One region of the Dyella caseinilytica genome, then DNA from elsewhere that is predicted to be linked to it. Evidence: predicted binding sites of a transcription regulator. Region 1 holds the regulator's gene; the other holds the start of a gene.
The links. The regulator sigma-54, encoded in region 1, starts transcription at its own class of promoters, with help from an activator protein. The targets are predictions, from matches to a motif close to TGGCACGNGCNTTGC.

Region 1 (4,417 bases):
AACCACCAGACGCAGGTACTTGGAGGTCTTCACCGAGGTGTGGCCGAACATCTCGCGCACGTTGAGCACGCCCAGACCGCGCACTTCCAACAGATCCTGCAGCAGTTCGGGGCAGGCGCCGTCGATGACGTCGGGGGCGATCAGGGTGAATTCGGGCGCATCATCGGCAACAAGGCGGTGACCGCGGCTGATCAGTTCCAACGCCAGCTCGCTCTTGCCGGAACCCGCTTCGCCGGTGATCAGCACGCCGATCGAGAATACTTCCAGCAGCACGCCATGCAGGGTGATGCGCGGGGCCATGGTCCGGGCCAGGTGGTATTGCATCCAGGTCAGCAGCTCGTGGCCGCGCTTGGAACTGATCCACAATGGCGTGTTGGTTTCCTCCGCCACTTCGCGAAGGTCGGCAGGAATGGCTTGATCTTTGGTGACGATGAACGCCACCGGCTGAGTGGCTGCTGCTTTGTGCACCACTTCCCAGCGCTGGCGTGAATCCAGGCTGTCGAGGAAGCTCAACTCCTCCGTACCGATAATCTGGATCTTGTTCGGGTAGATGACGTTGAGATAGCCCACTAGCGAAGGGCGGCGGGCTGGCGTGGAGCCGTATTCGAGCACGCGCGTTTCGCCGCGCATGCCCGCGACCCACCGGAGCCCCATGCGCTCGTGGATGTCATCGTAGAGTTGACGTGCGGTAAGCCGATCCAAAAACGTTCCTTTTTGCCGTTGGGCTGCCTGGTCGGGGGCGGCGGCAGGAACATTGTGCCAGTTTGGGGCGGGCGGGTTGTAATCGGAGAAGAGGGAATCGGGGAGTAGGGGACGGGCGACCGGGTGGCATGGCCTTGTTCCGGCCCGCCTCCCGTGCGGGGAGGCGGGCGCGAGAATCGCGTTACATGGTGGCCTGGCGGACCTCGTAGACCTCGTTCTGGTGCTTGTCGCACAGCTTTTCACGGTAGCGGCGCAGTTGGGTCACGAGCGTATCGAACATTTTGTCAATGGAGACGTACATGTCGTTCTCTGTTGCCTTGGTATGCAAAGTCTTGCCAGCAAGGTTGAGCGTTCCTTCGGCACATTGCTGCAGCTTATTCACCGAAAGCACGATGTTCAGGCTGACTATGCGGTCATCGAGGCGGGTCAATCGATCAAGCTTGGCTTCTGCATGACTGCGCAGGGCCGGGGTGACTTCGATCTTTTGACCACTGAGTTGGAATTGCATGGTGCGCCTCCTTCAAGAGCTGCCGCCCGGGGGCGGCGTTGGATGGTGCTCAGATCGCCGTGAAACGATCGAAAGCACCGTGAAGCGAAACCTTGATCTTGTATATGGGAACGTTCCGTCGAGTGGCAAGTTCCCCGTCATGAATAACGGGGCCAGCTGGGTTCAGCTATTGCGCTGTCGTTCGCTGGAACTGGGAATACGCAGGATTTCCCGATATTTCGCGACAGTACGTCGCGCCACTTGAATGCCTTTGTTGTGCAACTCTTCGGCGAGTGCCTGATCTGACAGGGGCTTGCGCGGATCTTCACCGTCAACGAGTTTGCGCAGCATGGCCTGGATGGCGGTGGCCGATGCACTGCCGCCATCTTCGGTGGAAACGCCGCTGGAGAAGAAATACTTCAGTTCGTAAGTGCCGCGCGGCGTATGGATGTACTTGCGGGTTGTGACGCGTGAAATTGTTGACTCATGCATACCCACTTCCTCCGCCACTTCACGTAGCACCAGCGGTTGCATCGCTTCCGGACCATAGTCCAGGAACGCGCTTTGCCGGCGCACGATGGCATCTGCCACCTTTAAGAGTGTTTCGGCACGGGACTCCAAACTCTTGATGAGCCACCGTGCTTCCTGCAGCTGTCCGCGCATCCAGGTTGCATCATCACTGCGTGCTTGCGCAATAAGACTGCAGTAATGGTGGTTAAGACTTAGTTTCGGCTGGCTGTCGGGATTGAGAAGCACCCTCCAGCGGGGGCCGTCCTTGCGGGCATAGACGTCGGGCGCGACGTATTCCACCGGGGTGGTGTCCATCGCGGCGCCGGGGCGCGGATCCAGGCTGCGGATCAACAGTGCCGCGGCGGTGGTCTCTTCCTCGGTGGCGTGCAGGCGACGGGCGAGCTTGGCCACATCGTTGCGCGCCAACAGTTCCAGCTCGTTCATGACGATGCGCAGGGCGAGGTCGCGGTGCGGCGTGTCGGGATCGAACTGCTCAAGCTGGGCCCGCAGGCAATCAGGCAGGTCGATGCTGGCTACACCGGCGGGATCGAAATGCTGCAGCTGCCGGCGCACGCTTTCCACTTCCTCAAGCGTGGCTTTGAGGTGTGGTGGCAGTGCGGCGAGTACGGCATCCAGGCCTTCAGCCAGATAGCCGTCCGTATTCAAAGCATCGATCAACACCGTGGCAATGGCTTTCGCACGCGGTTCCATGGGTGTGAGATTTAGCTGCCACAGCAGGTGTTCCTGCAGGGACTCTGGCGCGGCGTTCTGCGGATCGAGGCCTTCCTCGTCGCGATTGTTCTGGCTGCTGCCGTTGCCGCTACCGTTGCTGGACGAGAAGTCAATCGGCTCGTCCGTGCTGATATCCGGTTCGGTCCACTCCGGTGCTTCGTCGTTGGTGTCGTTGACGCTGCCGGATGCGCCATCGCTATTGGCAGATACGGGGCTATCGAATTCATTTTCGAATTCGCCGTCTTCTTCGGTATCGCTTTGTTCGCCATCGGCATCTTCGGCGAATTCGAGCAACGGATTGCTCTCGGCAAGTTGGCGCAACTCAGCGGCCAGCTCCAGTTGCGACAACTGCAATAGCCGGATGGCTTGTTGCAATTGTGGCGTGAGAGCCAGTTGCTGATTAAGACGGAATTGGAGCCCTGGTTTCATGCCTGCCAAAAGGGTGAACGAGCCTTCATCCTAACCCTTCGGCGGAACGCCGACCATACTTGTCACGGCCGGAATGACCGGCCATGCATGCGGATGTGAAACTGCGCAAATTAGCTCTTGTAGCGTGAGTAAAGTTGAGCTATTACAGACGGAATTCCCGGCCCAGATAGACCTCGCGTACTTTCTCGTCGGCCAGGATGTGGGCTGGCGTGCCGCGTGAGAGAACTTCACCCTCATTCATGATGTAGGCGCGGTCGCAGATACCCAATGTTTCGCGCACGTTGTGATCGGTGATCAGCACGCCGATGCCGCGTTCTTTGAGATGTCGCACGATGCGCTGGATTTCACCCACCGAGATCGGGTCCACGCCGGCGAACGGTTCGTCCAACAGCATGTAACGCGGTTCCGCAGCGAGTGCGCGGGCGATTTCCACGCGGCGGCGTTCGCCGCCGGAAAGACTGATGCCTTTCTGTCCGGCGATGTGCGCGATCTTCAATTCGTCGAGCAAGCTTTCCAATTGCGCGTCGCGTTTGCGTTGATCAGGTTCGCGCAATTCCAGCACAGCCATGATGTTGTCCGACACGCTCAGGCGGCGGAACACCGAAGCTTCTTGCGGCAGATAGCCGATGCCGAGCTTGGCGCGTGCGTGCATGGGCAGGCCGGTGATGTCCTGCTTGTCGAGCTTGATCGCGCCGCCGTCGGCTTCGATCAGGCCGACGATCATATAGAAACAGGTAGTCTTGCCGGCGCCGTTAGGGCCGAGCAGACCGACCACTTCACCCTGGCGGATCGAGAATGCGAAATCGCGCACCACTTTGCGTGCGCGGAAACTTTTTTGCAGACCTTCTGCGGAAAGCATAGAGAACGTTTATTCCTTGGTCGGCGCGCTGCTGGCAGGCGCCGGCGCGGTGGATGAGCTGGAGGCGGAGGCCGGCTTGGCCGCGCCCGATGCCGGTGTGCTGGCGGCCGGCTTGGCCGGCGGGTTGGCCGCTGGCGCGCCCGGCTTGCCGTTCTTCGCTGGCGGCACCGGTTTCTGCTTGGGCAGGAAGGTCATGCGTACGGGGCCTTCGTTGCCGCTTTCACCCACCATGTAACCGGTCTGCGTGTTGTAGGTGAGCTTGGTACCAAACGACTCGCCCTTGGTCGCCTGCCACACGTGCGCGTGTCCGGTGAGGATCGCGATGCCGTTGACGTTGTCGTAATACAGCTGGTCCGCATCGCCCGTCATGAGGTTGCCGTTGTCATCGATCTGCTCGATGTGCGGCTGCTTCTTTGGGTCCGACGTCACAATGATGTGGTCGACAGAGGTGTCTTCTTTGGCCGTATAAATCTTCGCCAGCTGACCGGTCAACTTCATGGTGCCCTGGGTGATCAGGACGTTGCCCTTGAAGGTGCTGACGGAGTTGGGCTCGTTGTAGCCATCCATGCTGTCGGCGTGTACCACGTGAATCGGCTGATTGCGGTCATCCGTCCTTGCGAGCGCTTGCTGCATCAACAATAGACCGACAGTCAACAGACTTAGCCGTAGCATTGTTCTGGCTTGAATACAGCACGCCG
Region 2 (4,417 bases), 870 kb from region 1:
GCAGGTAACCGCCGCTGGCGTCCACGACGTAGCCAGCGCTGTTTTCCGTGAATGCACCATCGCGGGTGTACTGGTTGCCGCTGCCGTTGTTGACGACGAAGAAGCCGTTGCCACTGATCGCCATATCCAGGCTGCCATTGGTGGTTTCCAGGTCACCTTGCGTGAACTGCTGCTCGGTGCCCGTCATCTCGACGCCGCTGCCCGTGGTCACCGAACTCAGGTTGAGCCCCGTGACCGCGTAAACCTCGGCGAACTGCGCGGTCGAGCCCTTGAAGCCGACCGTGCCCGCGTTGGCGATGTTGTTGGAGATGACGTTGAGTTGGTCCTCGGCCGCATTGATGCCGCTTAGCGCTTGATTGAGAGCCATGCTTTGTTCCTCAGTAGTGCGATGTCGGGGAGTGCCGCCGACGTCAGTTGATCTGTGCCACCTGGCTCAGCGGCACGCCGCCGACGCCCGCCACCTGCACATACGTGCCCGTGCTGCTGCCGCCATAGCCGACACCCGTCACCGCACCGGACGCGTACGTGGTCAGCGCCGTCGAGTTACCGCCACTATTGGCCGATATGGTGTAAGTGCCGTTGGCAACCGCATTGCCATTGCTGTCCGTGCCGTTCCAGCTGAACTGCGCCAATCCCACCGACTGGGTCCCCAGGTCGAGCGTGTTGACGGTGTTGCCGTTGCTGTCTTTGATGGTGACCACGGTGTCGCCAGCCGTGGTGACGTTCACGGCGCCATTGACTGCGCTGCCGCTGTAGTCGAGCGTGCTCGATGGCACCAGCACCTGCTTGCCGACCAGGTTGGATGCATTGAGCACCTGCGAGGTCTGCGCATTGCTGCTGATGCTGCTGTTCATCGTCTGCAGCGTGCTGTAGATGTTCTGGTCGGTGGACAAGGTCGCAAACTGCGCCAGTTCGGCGGCCATCTGCGAGTTGTCCATCGGCTGCGTGGGATCCTGGTCCTGCAACTGCGTAGTGAGCAATTGCAGAAAATCGGATTGCGTCATCGTCGAGCCGGTCGGCGTGCTGGTGACGGTGCTGCCAGTCAGGCTAAGACCGGTGACGGAAGAACTGCTGGTGCTGCTGCCTACGGCGGACATGGATGGACTCCGGATTAGCTGCCAAGATCAATGGTCTTGATCATCAGCTGCTTGGTGGTATTCATGACTTCGACGTTGTTCTGGTACGAACGCGATGCAGAAATCATGTTCACCAGTTCATCGATGGGATTAACGTTGCTGCCGTACACATAGCCGTTCTCGTCGGCCATCGGATTGCCCGGCTCATAGTGCGTTTCCACCGGCTGCTGGCTTTCGGAAACGCCAACCATGCGCACGCCGTTGTTGACTTCGCCATCTTGTGAATCGGACAAGCCATCGCTTTCCTGCGTCGGCGCAAACAACAATTCTTTGGCCTTGTAGGCCGAATCGGCGCTGCTGCTGAGGCTGTCGGCATTGGCCAGATTGCTGGCGACGGTATTGAGCCGCAGCGATTCGGCGGCCATGCCGGAACCGGCGGTATCGAAGATTTTCATCAAGGACATCAGCTTTGCCCTCCACCATTGATGGCCAGGCGCAGCGTCTGGATCGTGCTATTGATGAAGCTGAGGCTGGACTGGTAATGCACCATGTTGCTGGCGAACGATGCCTGCTCCACTTGCGTGTCGACAGTGTTGCCATCCATGCTCGGCTGCAGCGGCACGCGATACTTGAGCTGATCGGCGGACTGCGTGGACGGGCTGATCTGTCCTTCGGTCGGCGTGCTGAGCTGGAGATCGGAAGAGTCGCCGCTGGCCTGCTGCAGCGCCTGCCGGAAGTCGATATCGCGCGCCTGATAGTTCGGCGTATCCGCATTGGCAATATTCGACGCAAGCACTTCGGAGCGGTTCTGCCAAAGCTCCAGGGCTTTACTGCTCAAGCCGAATACGTTGTCGAGAAGGTTAAAGCTCATGACGAAATCCCCGCAGCAACACTGCATGCGAGAGTGATGAGCAAGTTGTATGCCACGGGTCGGACACGACCAGGAACCGCATAACGCGGCCACTTGCGGCCTCTGAATGGGCGCAAGACCGACGGGCGCGACGTTATACCGGCGCGTCGGGACGGAATCCCGACATCACGTGGATGACAGGTGCATCGTCAATTTGTTGACGGCTGCGCCTTCTCCCTCTCCCCTCGGGGGAGAGGGTTGGGGTGAGGGGCCGGGCTTGCCGTGCACTTCACACCTACATCAAATGTGCTTTTCAATCATTCACGCAGCACAGAAACATCATGCGAGATTGCCCTCACCCCAGCCCTCTCCCCGGAGGGGAGAGGGAGCAGAATCAGGCTCAATCGGCCATCAACTCCAGCACCGTCTTCGCCAGTAAATCCGGCTGAAACTTCGCAATAAAACGATCCGCGCCCACATCACGCACCAGCGCCTCATTGAATACGCCGCTCAGCGAGCTGTGCAGCACCACCTTCAGCGAACGCAACGCGGGCGTGTCGCGAATGGCGCGGGTCAGGGCGTAACCGTCCAGCCGTGGCATCTCGATATCCGACAGCACCACGGTAATCATTTCATCCTTGCCCGCGGCCATGCTGTTCAATTGCTCCAGCGCTTCCTGGCCGTCTTGCGCCACCAGGCATTCGATGTCCATCTGCTTGAACAGATTGATGATACGCACGCGTGCCACGGTGGAATCGTCGACCACCAGAATGCGGCGCGGCGAAAGTTGTTGCTGCTCCGCCTGCTGCTGGATGCGATGGGAAACTTCCGCCGCCGCACCATCGATGCTGGCCAGCACGTGCTCCACATCCACCACCGCCATCAGCTGACCGTCGATGCGCGTGACGGCGCTCACCCTTCCGCCGAAGCCCAGGGTGCTGGACGGCGCTTCGAGCGATTCGCCGGTGCAGTGCACGATGCGCTGAAAGTCCGCGACCAGAAAACCTTGCACGGAACGACTGAATTCCGTGACCACCAGATGCGCCGAATCCACCCCGGCCAGTGGCGGGTAACCCAGTGCTACTGCCAGATCGATGACCGGAATCGTCTTGCCGCGGTAGTCGAAACTGCCTGCAAGCAGTTCATGCATACCGGGCAGTTTTTCCAGCGGCGGCTTGCGCAGCACTTCGCGCACCTTGAACACATTGATGCCGAACAGCTGGGCACCGTCCAGGCGGAACAGCAGCATGGCCACGCGGTTGTGTCCGGCCAGCCGGGTGTGACTCTCCACGCTGTCCAGCAGTGCCGCGCCGCTCATGGGAATTCCTGTGCTGCTTGATGTCCCCGGTTTATCGGCTCATGCCCGCGGGACTTGAGGAAATTAAGGAATGGCACATCACTTGCTTCCTCAACTTTCAGCTTTTCCCGCCGATGTCAGGGAACCCTTGAATGGAATTGCTTCGCCTATGAGTCTGATCCGCAGCCAGCATTTGGCCGCCTTGACCCAAGCCGCCCTCGCCGGAAATGAAGCGGAACTGGCGAGGTTGAAGCGCAAGCATCCGGTGGCAGCCGGGCTGCTCGCGCCGTTGTTCGCGCGGCTGGCTCCGCGTGCGCCCGCCGCGGTCGCCCTGCAATCGCTGGAGCAGCAGAGTCTGGTGCTGACCCACGCCCAGGCGTTGCATCGCGAGCAATCGGGCCTGGAGCAATCCATTGGCGAGAGCCGCGACAGCGTCGGCCAGTTGACGGAGCACAGCGCCGGGATGTCGACGATCCTGCAGCAAGCGCAGGGCGGGATCGGGCAGGCTACCAAGACAGGCGAGCAGAGCACTGCCAGTGTCGCCGAGCTGAATGGCCAGCTGCGCTTGCTGCGCAGTGCGCTCTCGGCCATGAACCAGAATCAGAGTCTGCTGACCGAACAGGTCGCGCAGATCCGTTCGCTGACCACCACCGTGCAGGACATCGCGCACCAGACCAATCTGGTTGCATTGAATGCCGCCATTGAAGCGGCGCGCGCGGGTGATGCAGGTCGCGGCTTTGCCGTGGTGGCCGACGAGGTGAAGCAGTTGGCGGAGAAAACCACGCAGGCCACGGCGGAAATCGAAACCGTGACCAGCTCGATCGGTGAATTCTCTTTGCAGATGAATGGCAATGTGCAGCTCGGCCTGCAACGGCTGGCGCGTGCGCAAAGCGGCGTGGATGAAACCGAGCGCTCGCTGCAGCAAGGTAACGACGTACTGCAGGAAACCAGCGGACACCTACGTTCGCTGCGCGAGACCCAGGACGCCACGCAAGTGCGCGCCACCACCATCAAAGCCACCCTGGGCGCCCTGCAACGACGCGCCTATGAAGCCCGCCGCCACGGCGAAGCGCTCAGCCGCGCCGCAGCGCTGGCTCATCGTCTGTGCTTGAGCTGGCTGGAAGGCGAAAGCGGTAATGACATCGCCAGCCTCAGCCTCACCGTGCGCGAATCCGTGGTGGGCCTGCGCCAAAG

Region 2: the regulator sigma-54 is predicted to act here: its motif matches at 1,988-2,002, upstream of flgB (flagellar basal body rod protein FlgB).

The regions. Positions count from the first base shown of each region.
Region 1 is NZ_CP064030.1:3,391,179-3,395,595, reverse strand. It holds gene hprK (HPr(Ser) kinase/phosphatase) at 1-702, opposite strand, end outside; gene hpf (ribosome hibernation-promoting factor, HPF/YfiA family) at 884-1,210, opposite strand; gene ISN74_RS14945 (RNA polymerase factor sigma-54) at 1,373-2,860, opposite strand; gene lptB (LPS export ABC transporter ATP-binding protein) at 3,003-3,719, opposite strand; gene lptA (lipopolysaccharide transport periplasmic protein LptA) at 3,729-4,352, opposite strand; gene lptC (LPS export ABC transporter periplasmic protein LptC) at 4,324-4,417, opposite strand, start outside.
Region 2 is NZ_CP064030.1:4,262,725-4,267,141, forward strand. It holds gene ISN74_RS18765 (flagellar hook protein FlgE) at 1-367, opposite strand, end outside; gene ISN74_RS18770 (flagellar hook assembly protein FlgD) at 411-1,097, opposite strand; gene flgC (flagellar basal body rod protein FlgC) at 1,112-1,540, opposite strand; gene flgB (flagellar basal body rod protein FlgB) at 1,540-1,947, opposite strand; gene ISN74_RS18785 (chemotaxis protein) at 2,327-3,244, opposite strand; gene ISN74_RS18790 (methyl-accepting chemotaxis protein) at 3,393-4,417, shown strand, end outside.